4 regions of the Cellulosimicrobium sp. SH8 genome follow, and region 1 is predicted to be linked to each of the others. Evidence: riboswitches for the same ligand, from Rfam matches in the RefSeq annotation. Region 1 holds a riboswitch; each other region holds the start of a gene.
The links. A riboswitch is a leader RNA that binds a small molecule or an ion and turns the genes downstream of it on or off. The one in region 1 is predicted to bind thiamine pyrophosphate.
Positions count from the first base shown of each region.

Region 1 (4,202 bases):
CGCGGCACGACGGCGTCGTCCACGGCGACGGCGACGCCTTGCGGCGTCCCGTCGGCGACGTACGCGGGCACGAGCGCCGCGACGAGCTGCTCGAGGTGCACGGGGGCGGCGAGCGGGTACGGCTCGCCGTTGACGAGCGCGGTCGGAGCAGGTGCGGTCACGGGGATCACCTCGGTGTCGTCGTGGAGAAGGCGCCCGCCCGGGAGGCGTCGAACCCGGGATCGCTCCCCAGGTCGGGCTCGCCGTGGGGAGCGACCCCGGGTTCGGCGAAGCGGTCGGTGCGGGTCGGGGCGAGGGCGGCGGCGACGTCGGTCGGGAGCGCGGCACCCGTGAGCCCGGCCACCACCGCGTCGGCGGTGAGCGGCGCGAGCAGGATGCCGTTGCGGCCGTGCCCCGTCGCGAGGTGCAGCCCCGGGACGGCGGTCGGGCCGACGAGCGGCAGGTTGTCCGGGGTCGCAGGGCGGGCCCGAGGCGTCACGTCGACGAGCGCCGCCTCGTCGATCCCGGGCAGGAGCGCGCGCGCGTCGCGCAGCAGGGCGAAGACGCCGCCCGCGGTCGCGCGGCGGTCGTCGGGGTTCTCCTCGGTGGTCGCCCCGACGACGACCTCGCGGTGCCCCGCGCAGCCGTGACCCTGCCCGTCCGGGACGGGGTCGCGCGGCACGACGTACACCGGCCGCCCCTGCACCACCCCGCGCACCACGTGCTCCAGCGCGAGGTCCGGCCCGGCGTCGAGGCGCAGCGTCTGTCCCTTGACGGGGCGCGTCGGTACGACGACGCCCGGCACGTCCGCGAGCAGCGCGCCGGACTCCCAGCCCGCCGCGACGACGACCGCACCCGCGGCGTGGAGCCGGCCCGCGTCGTCGTGCACCCCCACGACCTGCCCGGCCGGGCCGAGCGCGAGCCGCGTCGCGGACGCCCGCACGACGACGGCGCGCGCCGCGGTGCGAGAGCCGACGCCCTGGACCGTCCCCGGCCCGTCGCCCGCGCCGAGCGCGCCGAGCAGCGCCGCGTGCGTCGCGCGCGGGTCGACCGCGTGGTCCTCGGGCGCCCACGCCGCGCCCGCGACCCGCGGGCCGAGGTACGGCTCGCGTCGGCGGGCGTCGGCGACGGTGAGCTCGTGCGACGCGAGGCCGTGCTCCGCGTGGAGGGCGAGGACGCGGCGGAGCAGCGCGAGGTCGTCGGCGTCGTAGGCGAGCGTGAGGGTGCCCGCGGTGCGCAGCCCGACGTCGGCCCCGGTCGCGGCGCGCAGGTCGGCGGCGAAGCCGGGCCACGCCCCGGCGGCGGCGAGGTGCAGGCGCAGTGCGTCGTCCTCGCCGAAGTCGGCCTCCGTGACCGGGGCGAGCATCCCGGCGGCGGCGTGCGTCGCGCCGTCGCCCGGCGACGGGTCGAGCACCGTGACGCTCAGCCCCGCGCGCGCGGCGCGCCACGCGACGGCGAGCCCCACGATCCCGCCGCCCACGACGACGACGTCGCGCGCGCCGTCGGGCACGGCGGGACCGGCTCCCGGCGAGCGGGGCCCAGGACGGACAGGGGTGTGCATGCGCGCTCCCTTCGCTGGCATGACCCAGATCAGGTTCGACGGTCGGCTCCGACGCCCTCTCAGCCCCGTGCGGGGCTCCCGTGCTGTCGGCCACAGTACCGCCTGCCCCGGGCCCGCCGCGGCTAGGCTCCGGCGGGTGAGCCCCGAGACCTTCGCCACGCCCGCCGCCCCCGCCCCGTCGGCACTTGACGACGTGCGCGCCCGCCTCGCCGACGCGCGCCTCTACCTGTGCACGGACGCGCGCGAGGAGCGCGGCGACCTCGAGGACTTCCTGCGGGCGGCGCTCGCGGGCGGGGTCGACGTGGTCCAGCTCCGCGACAAGACGCTCGACGCGGCGCGCGAGCTCGAGCTCCAGGAGCTCGTCGCACGGGTCGCGACGGAGCACGGCGCCCTGTGGGCCGTGAACGACCGGGCCGACGTCGCACGGCTCACCGGGGCCCCCGTCGTCCACATGGGTCAGGGTGACCTGCCGGTCTCCGCGGTGCGCTCCCTCCTCGGCGCGGCACCCGCGCTCGGCCGGTCCACGCACTCGGCCGACCAGGCGGCCGCGGCCGAGGCGGACCCGGACGTCGACTACTTCTGCGTGGGCCCGCTGTGGGCGACGCCCACCAAGCCGGGGCGTGCCGCAGTCGGGCTCGACCTGCTGCGCACGGTCGCCGCGACGCGGCCTGGCACGCCGTGGTTCGCGATCGGCGGGGTCGACCTGGACCGGCTCGACGCGGTGCTCGACGCCGGTGCGGACCGCGTCGTCGTGGTCCGGGCGATCACGCAGGCGCCGGACCCGGAGCGTGCCGCGCGCGCGCTGCGCGAGCGCGTGGCAGGACGAGCCGCCGCGCGACCCGGCGAGCGCACCGACGCCTGAGACGCGTGACGGTCGCCCGCCGCGCGGCGACTATCCTGGACCGGTGACGTCACCCGCCACCGCTCCCGACACCCCCACCACCGCCGAGGTCGCCGCGACCCCGCGGCCCGTGCTCGTCGTCGACTTCGGCGCCCAGTACGCGCAGCTCATCGCGCGCCGTGTGCGCGAGGCCAAGGTCTACTCCGAGATCGTGCCGCACACCTTCACGGTCGAGCAGATGCTCGCGAAGGACCCGGTGGCGATCATCCTCTCCGGCGGTCCGTCGTCGGTGTACGCGACCGGCGCGCCGTTCGTCGACCCGGCGCTGTTCGCCGCCGGCGTGCCCGTCATGGGCATCTGCTACGGGTTCCAGGCCATGGCGAAGGCGCTCGGCGGCGAGGTCGCCCAGACGGGCCTGCGCGAGTACGGCGGCACCGAGGTCGAGGTGTGCGCCGCGGGCGTGCTGCTCGACGGCACGCCGGAGAACCAGACCACGTGGATGAGCCACGGCGACGCGGTGCACCGTGCGCCCGAGGGCTTCGAGGTCCTCGCGACGTCCGCCGGCTCGCCCGTCGCGGCGTTCGAGGACACCACGCGCCGCCTGTACGGCGTGCAGTGGCACCCCGAGGTCAAGCACTCCGCGCACGGCCAGACGGTGCTCGAGCACTTCCTGTACGACGGCGCCGGACTGGCCCCGGACTGGACGCCCGGCAACGTCATCGCGGACCAGGTCGCGGCGATCCGCGCCCAGGTCGGCGACGCGCGCGTCATCTGCGCCCTCTCCGGCGGCGTCGACTCCGCGGTCGCGGCGGCGCTCGTGCAGCGCGCCGTGGGCGACCAGCTCACGTGCGTGCACGTGGACCACGGGCTCATGCGCGCGGGCGAGGTCGAGCAGATCGAGCGCGACTTCGTCGCGGCGACCGGCGTCAACCTGGTCATCCGCGACGAGAAGGAGCGGTTCCTCACCGCGCTCGCCGGGCACAGCGACCCGGAGACGAAGCGCAAGATCATCGGCCGCGAGTTCATCCGCGTGTTCGAGGACTCCGCGCGCCAGATCGTCGAGGACGCGGGCGAGCACGGCGCCGAGGTCAAGTTCCTCGTCCAGGGCACGCTGTACCCGGACGTCGTCGAGTCGGGCGGCGGCGAGGGCGCGGCGAACATCAAGAGCCACCACAACGTCGGCGGCCTGCCCGACGACCTGCAGTTCTCGCTCGTCGAGCCGCTGCGCACCCTGTTCAAGGACGAGGTCCGCGCGGTCGGCCGCGAGCTCGGGGTGCCCGAGGAGATCGTCGCCCGCCAGCCGTTCCCCGGCCCGGGCCTCGGCATCCGCATCGTCGGCGAGGTCACGGCGGACCGCCTGGAGACGCTGCGCGCCGCGGACGCGATCGCGCGCGAGGAGCTGACGAAGGCCGGGCTCGACAACGAGATCTGGCAGTGCCCGGTCGTGCTGCTCGCCGACGTGCGCTCGGTCGGCGTCCAGGGCGACGGCCGCACCTACGGTCACCCGATCGTGCTGCGCCCCGTCTCGTCCGAGGACGCGATGACGGCCGACTGGACGCGCCTGCCCTACGACGTGCTGTCCGTCATCTCGACGCGCATCACCAACGAGGTGGCCGAGGTCAACCGGGTCGTGCTCGACGTGACGAGCAAGCCCCCGGGCACCATCGAGTGGGAGTGACCCCCTAGCGGGACGGACGGGCCCGACGATCCACGGCGATCGTCGCGGCCCGTTCGTATGCTGCCTCCACGTCGGCGAGCACGCGGGGCCAGCCGGCCGACGACGGCACGTCCCGGTTGTGGGCGATGATCCGGTCGAGCAGG
Region 1 covers NZ_JAMXMH010000013.1:153,331-157,532, forward strand. Annotated here, with positions in the region: gene thiS (sulfur carrier protein ThiS) at 1-161, opposite strand, end outside; gene thiO (glycine oxidase ThiO) at 167-1,540, opposite strand; TPP riboswitch at 1,545-1,624, opposite strand; gene thiE (thiamine phosphate synthase) at 1,677-2,402, shown strand; gene guaA (glutamine-hydrolyzing GMP synthase) at 2,446-4,059, shown strand; gene NF338_RS18225 (glycosyltransferase family 4 protein) at 4,064-4,202, opposite strand, start outside.

Region 2 (4,202 bases), on a different contig from region 1:
TCGACCACGCGCGGCCCGGGGTCGCGCGGGTCGTACCCGATCGCCATGCTCGGCGCCTGCGTGCTGAGCACGGCGGTGCCGTCGGCGCCCACGAGGACGGCGGGGCCGCTCACCTCCGCGAGCGCGAGGTCGACGTCGTCCCGCTCGTCGAGCGTGCCGGCCAGGTCGGCCGGGACCAGGCTCCGGGAGCCGCCGAGCTGCGCCGGGTCCTCGAGCGCGGACCCGGCGGCGGACGCGCCGCGCACGTACGCGTCGGCCTGGATCGACGACGCGACGATGCCGTCGAACGTCGACGCGAGCATCGCGCGCAGCGCGAACGTGCCCGTGACGAACGCGACGCCGATCGTCACCGCGAGCACGGACAGCACGAGCTGTGCGCCGTGCGCGCGCACGCCGCGCAGCGCGATCCGGCCCATCATCGGACGGCCGCCGGTTCGGACGCGGCCGGGGCGGCGTGCGCGCCCGTCGGCGCCGCCGGCGTGAGGGCGCCGAGCGTGTCGAGGACGGCCTGCGGCGTGGGGTCGCGCAGCTCGGTCACGAGCCGCCCGTCCGCGAGGAACAGCACGCGGTGCGCGTACGACGCCGCCGTCGGGTCGTGCGTGACCATGGCGACGGACTGGCCGAGGTCGTCCACCGAGGCGCGCAGGAAGCCCAGCACCTCGGCGGCGGCGCGCGAGTCGAGGTTGCCCGTCGGCTCGTCCGCGAACACGACCGCCGGCCGGGACACGAGCGCCCGCGCGCACGCGACGCGCTGCTGCTGCCCGCCCGAGAGCTCCGCCGGGCGGTGCCCGAGCCGCGGGCGCAGGCCGACGGCGTCGACCACGCGGTCGAACCACTCCCGGTCCACGGGCCGGCGCGCGACGGCGAGCGGGAGCACGATGTTCTCCTCCGCCGTGAGCGTCGGCACGAGGTTGAACGACTGGAAGACGAACCCGATGCGCGTGCGCCGCAGCCGCGTCAGGCGCCGCTCGCTCATCGCCGAGACCGTCTCGCCGTCCACGACGACGGTCCCCGCCGTGGGGGAGTCCAGCCCGGCGAGGCAGTGCATGAGGGTCGACTTGCCCGACCCGGACGGGCCCATGATCGCGGTCAGGCGCCCCCGCTCGAGGTCGACGTCGACGCCGTCCAGTGCGCGCACCGTCGCCTCGCCGCGCCCGTAGGTCTTCACGAGGCCCCGCGCGGTGGCGATCACGGGACGCTCCGGCGTGGTCCCGGAGGCTCCTGCGGTTCCCGTGGCGTGCTCCGCGGACGTGACGACGGTCGTCGTCGCACCCGTCGTCCCAGGTCTGCTGCTCATCGGTCCTTCTCCTCCTGCGTCGTCGGCCGGGGATCCCGGACCGGTCGTCTCGACCCTCCCGCGGGGGTGCACCCCCGGGCATCGGGGACCGGCCCGGACCCTTCCCCGGTCGCCGCAGGGCCGCTCTCAGGGTTCTCTCAGGGGGATTCCCGAGGGGCGGCCCGGTGTAGGCTCGAGGTGAACGACAGGGGAGCTCCTGGAGGAGCTGAGAGTGCGGACCACCGCAGACCCTCGAACCTGATCCGGTTAGCACCGGTGGAGGAAGTCGGGAATCTCGATCACCTGCTCGTGCGGTCTCCCGCGCTCGCCCGAGCACGGGCCGTGCGAGCCGGTGGACCCCTCCTGAACGTCCTGGGAGGACACATGCAGCGCACGACCGCCCGCACCCGCCGGGCCTGGTCCCTCGTCACCGGCGCGGGGACGACCCTCGCCCTCCTCGCGCTCGCCGCGTGCGGCAGCGGCGACGACGCCACGTCAGGCTCGGGAGGCGACGACGCGTCGTCGGGCACCGGGGGCACGGTCACCCTGGTCACCCACGACTCCTTCGCCGTGAGCGACGAGGTCCTCGCCGCGTTCGAGGAGCAGAGCGGGCTCACCGTCGAGCAGGTCGCTCCCGGCGACGGCGGCGCGCTCGTCAACCAGCTGATCCTCACGAAGGACTCCCCGCTGGGCGACGTCGTGTTCGGGATCGACAACACGTTCGCGTCGCGCGCGATCGACGAGGGCGTGCTCGACCCGTACACGCCGGCCGACCTCGCGGACTCCGCCGCGCAGTACACGGTGGGGGACGGGGGAGAGCTGACGCCCGTCGACCTCGGCGACGTCTGCGTCAACGTCGACCACACATGGTTCGCCGACGCCGGGATCCCGGAGCCCGTCTCGCTCGAGGACCTCGCGAAGCCGGAGTACGAGGACCTCCTCGTCGTGACCAACCCCGCGACGTCGTCGCCCGGTCTCGCGTTCCTCCTCGCGACCGTCGGCGCGTTCGGCGAGGACGGATGGGAGGACTACTGGACCGACCTGCGCGCCAACGGCGTCAAGGTCGTCGACGGCTGGTCCGACGCCTACTACGTCGACTTCTCCGGCTCCGAGGGCGCCGGGCCGCGCCCGCTCGTGCTGTCGTACTCGACGTCGCCCGCGTTCACGCTCACCGAGGACGGCTCCGCGTCCACGACCGGTGCCCTGCTCGACACGTGCTTCCGCCAGGTGGAGTACGCGGGCGTGCTCGCGAACGCGAAGAACCCCGAGGGCGCGCAGCAGCTCGTCGACTTCCTCGTGAGCGAGGCGTTCCAGGCCGACGTGCCCGGTCAGATGTACATGTACCCCGCCGACGACTCCGTCGCGCTCCCCGACGGCTGGGCCGAGTTCGCCCCGCTCGCCGACGAGCCCTTCGAGGTCGCCCCCGCCGACATCTCGGCGCACCGTGACGAGTGGATCAAGGCATGGACGGCGACGGTCGTCGACTGACCCCCGTGTCGCGAACGACCAGGGTTCTCCTCCGCGAGGTAGAGCCCTGGTCGGCCGAGGTAGAGCCGTGGTGAGGGACCGGGCGGTCCGGCGGGGCGGCGTCGGGCGCGCGGCCCTGTGGGGTCTGGCGGCGGCGGTGCCGTTGGTGTTCCTCGGGGTGTTCTTCGCGTGGCCGGTGGTCACGCTCGTGGCGCGCGGGTTCGTCGGGGACGACGGCGGTCTCGACCTGTCGGGGTTCGCGGAGGTGTTCTCCGAGCCCCGGACGTGGCGCATCCTCGGGCTGACGCTCTGGCAGGCGGTGCTCGGCACGGCGTTCTCGGTGCTGCTCGGCGTGCCCGGGGCGTACGTGCTGTACCGGTGCCGGTTCCCCGGGCGGAGGGTCCTGCGCGCGCTCGTCACCGTGCCGTTCGTGCTCCCGACCGTCGTCGTCGGCGTCGCGTTCCGGTCGCTGCTCGTGCAGGGCGGCCCGCTCGGGTTCCTGCGGCTCGACGAGACGTTCGCGGCGATCGTCGTCGCGCTCGTGTTCTTCAACTACTCGGTCGTCGTCCGCACGGTCGGCGGGCTGTGGGAGCACCTCGACCCGCGCGCCGAGCAGGCGGCGCGGGCGCTCGGCGCGACGCCGTGGCGCGCGTTCCGCACCGTGACCCTCCCGGCGCTGACTCCCGCCATCGCGAGCGCCGCGTCGATCGTCTTCCTCTTCTGCGCGACGGCGTTCGGCGTCGTCCTCGTGCTCGGCGGGATCCGCTACGGGACCATCGAGACGGAGATCTGGATCCAGACCACCCAGTTCCTCGACCTGCGCACCGCGGCGGTGCTCTCGGTCGTGCAGCTCGTGGTCGTCGCTGCGGCGCTCACCGTCGCGAACCGCACGCGGGCGCGGCGCGAGCGAGCTCTGAACCTGTCCTCGTCGGCATCGTCGGCGCACCCGCTGCGGCTGTGGCGCGACGGCCGCCCGACGGGCGACCTCGCGCCCGCGGCGCTCACCGCGGCCGTGGTCGTCGTGCTGGTCGGACTGCCGCTCGGCACGCTCGTCGTGCGCTCGTTCCGCGTCCCGGGCGGCGGCTGGGGGTTCGACAACTACGCGAACCTCGGCACGACGGGCGGGCGCAACGCGCTGTCCGTCACCGTGTGGGAGGCGGCGGGCAACTCGCTGCGCACGGCGGCGCTCGCGACCGTGCTGGCGGTGGTGATCGGCGGTCTCGTGGCGCTCGTCGTGTCGCGGCGCCCGCGCTCGCGCGGGGGCCGTCGCGCGATCTCCGTGCTGGACTCGGTGTTCATGCTCCCGCTGGGGGTGTCTGCGGTGACCGTCGGCTTCGGGTTCCTCCTCACGCTCGACCGGCCGCTCGGCCTCGACGTCGACCTGCGCACGTCGGGACTCCTGGTGCCGATCGCACAGGCGGTCGTCGCGATCCCGCTCGTCGTGCGGACGGTCCTGCCG
Region 2 covers NZ_JAMXMH010000017.1:23,302-27,503, forward strand. Annotated here, with positions in the region: gene NF338_RS20615 (ABC transporter permease) at 1-416, opposite strand, end outside; gene NF338_RS20620 (ABC transporter ATP-binding protein) at 416-1,297, opposite strand; TPP riboswitch at 1,474-1,578, shown strand; gene NF338_RS20625 (thiamine ABC transporter substrate binding subunit) at 1,661-2,764, shown strand; gene NF338_RS20630 (ABC transporter permease) at 2,832-4,202, shown strand, end outside.
Region 2: linked by a shared signal. The riboswitch ahead of NF338_RS20625 (thiamine ABC transporter substrate binding subunit) and the one ahead of thiO (glycine oxidase ThiO) in region 1 are both predicted to bind thiamine pyrophosphate.

Region 3 (4,202 bases), on a different contig from region 1:
CCTGCGGGCATCGTGCCGTCGTCGAGACCGATCCCGAGCGGCGACCCGCCGACGTGCACGCTCACGTACACGGGCGGGCCGTCGGCGGGGAACGCGTACTCGACGGTCCCACGCAGCAGGTCGCGGTAGAAGACGAGCGACTTCTCCACGTCGGCCACGGAGAGGATCGGGAAGAGGCTGCGGAACATCGGCCTGGCTCCTCGGTGCGCACGGCTGGGTGTGCTCCCATCGTGCGCCCCTGACGCCGGGCGCGCGTCCCGGCGGGGGCCGCGCCCGGTGTCTCCGGGGGCGGCCCGCCCGTGCCCGCGTCAGGCCGCCGCGTTCCCCACGGCGTCGTCGAGGAAGGCTCGGACGTCGGCGAGCTCGCGCGCGTCGATGCCGTGCGCGAGGCCGGGGTAGACGCGCTCGACGAGCGTCGAGCGGCCGGGCAGCCACGCGGCCGTGCGGTCGATCGCGTGCGGGGCGATGACGCGGTCCTCGGCGCCACGGCCCCAGAACACGGGCGGCCGGGACGCGGCGAGCGCGGCGTCGGCGGGCTGCTCCGCGCCCTGGACGAACCCGCCGAGGACGACGGTCGCCGCCACGCGCTCGGGGCGCGTGCGCAGGAGCTGCGTGGCCATGAGCCCGCCCTGGGAGAACCCGACGGGCACGACCTGCCGCTCGGGCACGAGCTCGGCGTCGACCCAGGCCCAGACTGCCTCGGTCGCGCGGGCCACGGGCTCCGGGTCGGGGTCGCCGGGTGTGACGATCGGGAACCACGCGAAGCCGCCGTGGGGGAGGGCGAGCGGGGCGCGGAGCGACACCCACGGGGCGCCGAGGTGCGGGCCGAGGCCCGCCAGGTCGTGCTCGTGCGAGCCGAACCCGTGCAGCAGCACGACGACGGGCCCCGCGGCGGGCGGACCCGCTGGGTCGGCGTCGGAGCGGACGGCGACGAGGGCGGCGGGAGCGCTCATCGCGCGAGCAGCTCGTCGGTCGTCGTGCCGGGCACGGCCAGCGTGACGCGCGTGCCCCACGGGTCGTGCACGACGACGGAGCGACCGTCGTCGGCGTGCTGCAGGCCGCGGGCCTTCAGCCGGGCGACGAGCGCGTCGAGGTCGTCGCGGCCCGGGACGGTGACCGCGACGTCGCCGAGCCCGAGGCTCGCGGCGCGCGGGCCGGCGCCGGCGCTGTTCCAGACGTTCATCGCGACGTGGTGGTGGTACCCGCCGGCGGACGCGAACAGGGCGCCGCTGTACTCGGTGACGGTGGCCTCGAACCCGACGGCGTCGACGTAGAAGTCGCGCGCGGTCGCGATGTCGCCGACCTGCAGGTGGACGTGGCCCACCCGCCCGGCGAGGGCGGGCCCGGCGTCGACCGCGTCCTGGGACAGGTTCGCGCGCAGGTACGCGTTGGGGTCCAGGTACTCGGTCGCCATGAGGATCTGCCCCCGCTCGCGCACCCACGTCTCCCGCGGGCGGTCGGTGTACAGCTCGACGCCGTTGCCCTCGGGGTCGGTGAAGTAGAACGCCTCGCTGACGAGGTGGTCGCTCGACCCGACGAACGCGCCGCGGCGGTCCTGCGCGGCACGGTAGACGGTCGCGGCGAGGCTCGCCGCGTCGTCGAAGAGGAACGCGGTGTGGAACAGCCCGGCCTGGCGTCGGTCGACGGCGGGCAGGCCGGGCGTGTGCACGAGCCGCAGCATGGGCGTCGTGCCGCGGCCGAGGACGCGGTGCACCTCGGTGCCGCGCGAGCGCTCCTCGAGCGGGGCCAGCGCGAATGCGCCCGTGTAGTAGGACGTCATCTGCTCGAGGTCGCCGACGCGCAGCGTGACGGCGTCCATGCTCGTGGACGGGGACAGGAGGCGGTCGGTCGGCGCGCCCGGGGTGCTCGTGGTCATGTCTGCTCCAACTTGTTGTCGCTACAACTATATTCCCACACGCCGCCGGATGCTCCCGACGCGGGCCGTGCTTCCTTGCTAGGGTCGCGGCGAACCACGCGGGGCGTCCCGCCCGGGCAGCCGGGCCGAGGGACTGAGACGAGCGGTACGGCCGCCCGGACCCGTCGAACCTGATCTCGCTAGCACGAGCGGAGGAACGTGGGCATGACGACGCCTGCTGCCATCACCCTGAACCCTGTCCTCGCGGACGACCCGACCGCGCTCGTTCGGCCGGGGGAGACCGGCTTCACGGTCGACCTCGCGCGCCGGTACGCGCACCTCTTCGACGAGTTCTACGACCACCCGTTCCTCGCCGGCCTGCGCGACGGGTCCGTCGAGCCGGCCGCGGTGCGGCACTACGTCGGCCAGGACCACCAGTACCTCACGGCCTACCTGCGCTGCTACGGGCTCGGCATGGCGCTCGCTCCCGACCGCGAGTGGGCCGCGTACTTCCACGAGAAGGCCGGGTTCCTGCTCGACGACGAGTCGCACGCGCACCACGCGATGTGCGACTTCCTCGGCGTGACGTACGAGGAGGCGCAGACGAACCGCCTCGCCCCGGGCGCCCAGGCGTACGTCGACCACATGCTCGCCGCGGGCCGCGACTCCCTCGGCGTGCTGCTCGCCGCGCTCCTGCCGTGCCCGTGGACCTACATCTGGTCGGCGCGGCGGTTCTGGCTCGGCGAGCGGGAGACGACGCCCGGCGCGATCGCGGACGACCACCCGCTCGCGGGCTGGTGGGAGTTCTACGCCGCCGAGCGGACCGAGGGCGTCCTGGCCGACCTCCGGTCGCGCCTCGACGCGCTCGCCGCCGACGCGGGCGAGGCGGAGCGCGCCCGCATGGAGCGCGCGTTCGAGCTGAGCTGTCGGCACGAGATCCGGTTCTGGCAGATGGCGTGGACGCTCGAGCGGTGGTGACGCCCCTCCCGGACCGGTGAGCCGCCCGACGTCGGGCCTTACGCCAGCAGCAGATCCTCGCCCGGGTGCCTCGGCACCCGGGCGAGGGCGCGGGTAGCGTGACCGCATGGACGCGACGAGCGCGGTGCCGAGCATGGCGGCGAGCCCCCGGCCCCGAGAGGGTGGGCGGCCGGAGCCGCTCCTGCGGCACGTCATCGGCGGGATCCTCCGGCGGGCCCGGCTCGCGCAGGGGCGCACCCTGGTCGACGTCGCGGCCTCCGCGCGCGTCTCGACCGCCTACCTGTCCGAGGTGGAGCGCGGTCGCAAGGAGGCGTCCTCCGAGGTGCTGGCCGCCGTCTGCGGCGCGCTCGGCCTGCGCCTCGTGGACCTCGTGGCCCGCACGGGGGAGGAGCTGCGCCCCGTCGCCCCCGTGCGCGTGCTCTCCTCCGTCCGCGAGCGCGGCGCGCTCTCCGCGCCGCGGCACCCCGCCCCCGCCGGCGAGCCCGTGCGCGACCTCCCGGTCGCGCGCACCACGCTCGCGACTCCCACGCTCGCGGCGCGCCCGCCCGCGCGCGCCGCCGACGTCCTGCTCCTCGCGGCCTGAGCCCCGCGGGTCGTCACGCACCTGGCGCTCCCGCCGGCACCGCGTGTCGCGCCCCGGTGCGGCGAGGTGGACGCCGTTACCGTCGAGGCATGACGGAGCCGCAGACCGCGCACGGCACGGCAGAGCAGACCGCCCCGGTCCTCCAGGAGCTCGTCGACGACGCCGCGTTCCTCTCGCACGAGCACCAGCTCCACCTCGTCGACCACCACGGCGACGACGCGTGGGGCGCCGAGATGACGACGGGCACGTTCACCTTCACCGCTGACACCGGCGAGACGACGACGTGCCGGCTCCAGTTCCTCGGCACGGCCGCGCCCGGCCCCGGGAGCTGGATGTGGGCGTGGAACAACGTCAACGACTTCCCCGACGACGTGCTGCGCGCCGCCGAGAAGACCCGCGAGACGGGCCTGCGCGAGGCGGCGGAGGCCGAGCTGCCGCTCACCGACGACCTCCCGTACCGCCTCGCGCTCGCGGCCAAGGCCGTCACCGGGTCCTGGACCCACTACAGCGCCCCCGTCGGCGGGGGGACGCGCGCGTGGTTCCTCCTCGACGCCGACGGTCTCGCGCTGCCCGCGCCGAGCGTGCCGCGCGTCGTGCGGGTGCTGAGCGAGGGCCTGCTGTCCGTCACGGTCGTCGACCACCGCCGCGCGGTCGCGTCCTACGCGGCCGCGCGCGGGCTCGAGACGTCGGACGACGACGGCGCGCTCGTGCTCGTGCTTCCTGACGGGAGCGTGGCCGTCCGGTTCGACGAGCGTGGCCGGATCGCCGGCATCGCGGCGACGGCGC
Region 3 covers NZ_JAMXMH010000018.1:4,396-8,597, reverse strand. Annotated here, with positions in the region: gene NF338_RS20760 (VOC family protein) at 1-188, opposite strand, end outside; gene NF338_RS20755 (alpha/beta hydrolase) at 309-953, opposite strand; gene NF338_RS20750 (VOC family protein) at 950-1,876, opposite strand; TPP riboswitch at 1,966-2,090, shown strand; gene NF338_RS20745 (TenA family protein) at 2,081-2,833, shown strand; gene NF338_RS21015 (helix-turn-helix domain-containing protein) at 2,940-3,416, shown strand; gene NF338_RS20735 (DUF6882 domain-containing protein) at 3,506-4,202, shown strand, end outside.
Region 3: linked by a shared signal. The riboswitch ahead of NF338_RS20745 (TenA family protein) and the one ahead of thiO (glycine oxidase ThiO) in region 1 are both predicted to bind thiamine pyrophosphate.

Region 4 (4,202 bases), on a different contig from region 1:
CACGACCCCTGGCCGACGCTCTCCCAGGGCGAGCGCGGGCGAGCGCTCGTGGCGCGCGCCCTCCTGCCCGATCCCGCCCTCCTGCTGCTCGACGAACCGTCCACCGGGCTCGACGTCGCCGCGCGCGAGCAGCTCCTCGAGACGCTCGACGCCGTGCGCGCGACCCGGCCGCACGTCGCCTCGGTGCTGGTGACGCACCACCTCGAGGAGCTGCCGACCACGACCAGCCACGCGCTCCTGCTCGCGCACGGCCGCGTCGTCGTCGCGGGAGCCGCGGAGGACGTGCTCGTCACGGAGCACGTCACGCGCTGCTTCGACCACCCGGTGCACGTCGAGCGCCGGTTCGGGCGCTGGCACGCGACGGCCGGGCACGCGCGTCCGCCCCGCCTCGTCGGCGACGACGCGGCCGCCCTCGGGACGGCGTCCCGCGCCGTGGCAGACCCGGCTGCGGCCCCGGCAGCCGCTCGACCCTAGGCTGGGGCCATGCACGCGATCGTGGCCCGCGCGGCGGGCGGCCCCGACGTCCTGGAGTACACCGAGCTGACCGACCCCTCGCCGGGTCCCGGGCAGCTCCTCGTCCGGTCCGCCGTGGCGGGCGTGAACTTCATCGACACGTACAAGCGCTCGGGCGTGTACGCGATGGAGTACCCGCACGTCGTGGGCAGCGAGGGGGCGGGCGTCGTCGCCGGGCTGGGCGACGGCGTCGAGGGGTTCGCCGTCGGCGACCGCGTCGTGTGGACCGAGGCGCCGGGGTCGTACGCGGACCTCGTCGTCGTGGACGCGGCGCAGGCGCTGCACGTCCCCGACGCCGTGTCGCTCGAGGACGCGACCGCCGTCGCGCTCCAGGGCCTCACCGCGCACTACCTGTGCACGTCGTCGTACCCGGTCCGCCCGGGCGACCGGGTGCTCGTGCACGCGGGCGCGGGCGGCGTCGGGCTGCTCCTGACCCAGATGCTCGTCGCACGCGGGGCGCACGTGATCTCGACGGTCTCGACACCCGAGAAGGCGGAGCTGTCCCACGGCGCGGGCGCCGAGCACGCGATCCAGTACACGGCGTTCGCGGACCTCACCGCCGAGCTGCCCGAGGTCGTGCGCGGGCTCACGGGCGGCGAGGGCGTCGCGGCGGTGTACGACTCGGTCGGCAAGGACACGTTCGACGCGTCGCTCGCGTCGCTGCACCGCCGGGGCACGCTCGTGCTCTACGGGGGCTCGTCCGGCCAGGTCCCGCCGTTCGACCCGCAGCGCCTCAACGCGGGCGGGTCGCTCTTCCTCACGCGCCCCAAGCTCGCCGACCACACGGCGACGCGGGCCGAGCTCGTCGAGCGCGCGACCGAGGTGCTGGGCGCGGTCGCGGGCGGCACGCTGCACGTGCGCGTCGGCGCCACGTTCCCGCTCGCCGACGCCGCCGACGCGCACCGGGCGCTGGAGGGCCGCGCGACCACGGGCAAGGTCCTGCTCGTCCCTGACGCAGCGGCACGGGCCGCGGGCGCGGGCACCGCGTGAGCTGGGACTGGGTGCCCGCGCGGCCGGGCGAGGAGGACGGGTCCGACGGCGGCCCCTCCCCCGCCCTGCGCCGCGCCGTGACGGTCCTCGCCGTCCTGCTCACCGCGGCGTTCGCCGTGTACTGGGTGACGGTCGGCCTCCGCCAGCAGGCGGACGCGTGCGTCGCCGACCGCCCCGAGGGCGTCGCGATCCGTGACGTCGACACGCGGTGGCGCTGGTCCCCGCCGGGCTACGACTGCGTCTACGCGACGGCTGAGGAGGACGTCGCACGCGCCTGACCCACGTGCCGATGGCTCGTGCGCGGGTCGGCGCTCAGTGCGACGCGACGGGCGACGTCGCGTGCAGATGGTCGACCGGCCCGCGGCCCGTCCCGACCCGCAGCGCGGCACCGGCCCGCAGCGCGGCCGTGAGCCACTCCTTGGCGTCGCGCGCGGCATCCTCCCAGCCGTCGCGCTGCGGTCGCAGGGCTGCGAGCGCCGCGGAGAGCGAGCACCCCGTGCCGTGGGTGTGCGGCGTGTCCACGCGCACCGCGTCGAACGTCGCCACCACCGACGCCGTGCCCAGGGTCGTCCCTGGCACCACGAGCGCGTCGGGCGACGTCGCGCCCGTGAGGTGACCGCCCTTGAGCAGCACGACGGCGCGGCTGGTCCCCGCGTACGACGTCGCCTGGCGCAGCGCGTCGTCCCACGTCGTGGCGACGTCCTGCCCGGCGAGGACGGCCAGCTCGGGGAGGTTGGGGGTGACGACGTGGGCCCGCGCCGCGAGGTCGCGCACGGCCTGCTCCGCGCCCGCGTCGAGCAGGCGGTGCCCCGACGTGGCGACCATGACGGGATCGAGGACCACCCAGGGCCGCGGGAGACCGACGCGGGCGCGGGCGGTGGCGAGCGCGTCGAGCCACGCCCCGATCTCGCGCGCGTTGGCCTCGTCGGCCACCATGCCGATCTTCACGGCGTCGATCTCGACGTCGTCGGACACCGCGTCGAGCTGTTCGCGCAGGAACGCGGGTCCGGGGACGTGCACGGACCGCACGCCGTGCGTGTTCTGCGCGACGAGCGCCGTCGTGACGGCCATGCCGTAGGCGCCGTGCGCGGCGAAGGACTTGAGGTCCGCCTGGATGCCCGCGCCCCCGGTCGGGTCGGTCCCGGCGATCGAGAGGACGCGCGGACGCGAGGGGCGGGCACCGGTCCTGCTGTCGGGACCGGGCGGGCAGGCGGGGTCGTGCTGGGGCAGGGCGAGCGTCATCGCCGGACATCCCTTCGCTGGTACGAGCCAGAGCAGGTTCGACGGGTCTCATCTCAGCCCTCGCGGGCACCCCGTGTCGCTCGCCATGCTACGTCCTGGGCGCCGGAGGGTTTCACCCGTTCTCGTGCGCGAGAACTCGTGCGCGACGGCGTCCTCCTGGGTATGCCGCACGACCGACCCTCCCGCCGCCCCGTGCCGGGCTCCGCGACGCCGCTGCGTCGTCCGGTCCCCGCCCGCTGGACGACCGTCGACCGCCGCGGCCGCCGCGTCGTGCTCACCGGCGTCGTGACGCACGAGGACGGCGACCGTGTCGCCTTCGAGCACGCCCACCCCGTGCGCGGCGTGTGGCACGTCTGGGTCGCCCGTGCGGCGGTCGTGCGCGACGCACCCTGACGGACCGGACGTCAGGCCTGGTGGATCGCCTCCCCCGCGATCTCGAGGCCGATCTTCTTGCCGACGAGGAACCCCCCGGTCTCGAGGAGCACGTTCCAGACGAGGCCGAAGCTCTCGCGGTCGATCTCGGCCGCGGCGTGGAAACCGAAGATGTCCCGGCCGTAGGGGTCGCGGCGCGCGCCCCCGTACTGCATCGACAGCGTGGTCCGGTGCGTGACGCCCCGGACGGTGAGCAGCCCGTCGACGAGGAAACGTCCCGCCTGCGCCGCCCGCGGCTGCACCCGCTCCGGCGCGAGCTCGGCACGCTCGGGCGAGCGGTTCCGCAGCCGCGCCCACGCGAGGATCTGGTCCTGCTGCTCGCCCTGCCACGTGACCGACGTGCTGCGGAACTCGATCGTCGGGTAGGCGTCGACGTCGAGGAAGTCGGGGCTGCGCAGGTGCGCGTCGCGCTCCTCGTGGTGGGTCGTGAGGCTCGCCGTCTCGATGGTCGCGGAGACGGCGGACGCGAGCGGGTCCTCGCCGACCAGGATCGTCGCGCGCGCCCGGGTGAACTCGCCCCGGACGGGCGACACCATCATGTGCATCCCGGTGAACCCGATGCGCTTGTGCGCCTCGTCCAGGGCGTAGGTACCGGCCTCGGGAACGGTGAGGCCGTTCCACTGCCGGACAGGGCGTGCCGTCGTCATCCGTCGCTCCCAGGCGTCGTCGAGCCGCGACGTCGGTGTCCGCCCGGTACTTGGTCAGGTGTCCAGGACAGCATCCCCGATGAGTGAGTGAAGTTTCAACCAGATGCCGGGTGATCTCCCCCGCGCACGCGCCGTCCACGGCCCCTGGGAGCCGCAGTCCCTGGGCGCACGAGCGCCGCCCGACCCGGAGAGGTCGGACGGCGCTCGTCGAGCTGCGGCGGGTCCGCGACGCCCCCGGGTGGTCGCGTCCGGCGCCGACGGGACCTCAGCGCGCCGGGAGCTCTCCCGGCATCGGGTCGTCCGCGCCCCAGCGCGTGACGCGCAGCCGCCGCGCGTCGGGGCCGGGCAGGGCGTCTCCGCGGTCCAGGGCCTCCTCGG
Region 4 covers NZ_JAMXMH010000010.1:222,798-226,999, reverse strand. Annotated here, with positions in the region: gene NF338_RS15300 (ABC transporter ATP-binding protein) at 1-474, shown strand, start outside; gene NF338_RS15295 (quinone oxidoreductase family protein) at 484-1,503, shown strand; gene NF338_RS15290 (hypothetical protein) at 1,500-1,781, shown strand; gene thiD (bifunctional hydroxymethylpyrimidine kinase/phosphomethylpyrimidine kinase) at 1,816-2,745, opposite strand; TPP riboswitch at 2,738-2,829, opposite strand; gene NF338_RS15280 (hypothetical protein) at 2,938-3,138, shown strand; gene NF338_RS15275 (YceI family protein) at 3,150-3,824, opposite strand; gene NF338_RS15270 (SDR family oxidoreductase) at 4,090-4,202, opposite strand, start outside.
Region 4: linked by a shared signal. The riboswitch ahead of thiD (bifunctional hydroxymethylpyrimidine kinase/phosphomethylpyrimidine kinase) and the one ahead of thiO (glycine oxidase ThiO) in region 1 are both predicted to bind thiamine pyrophosphate.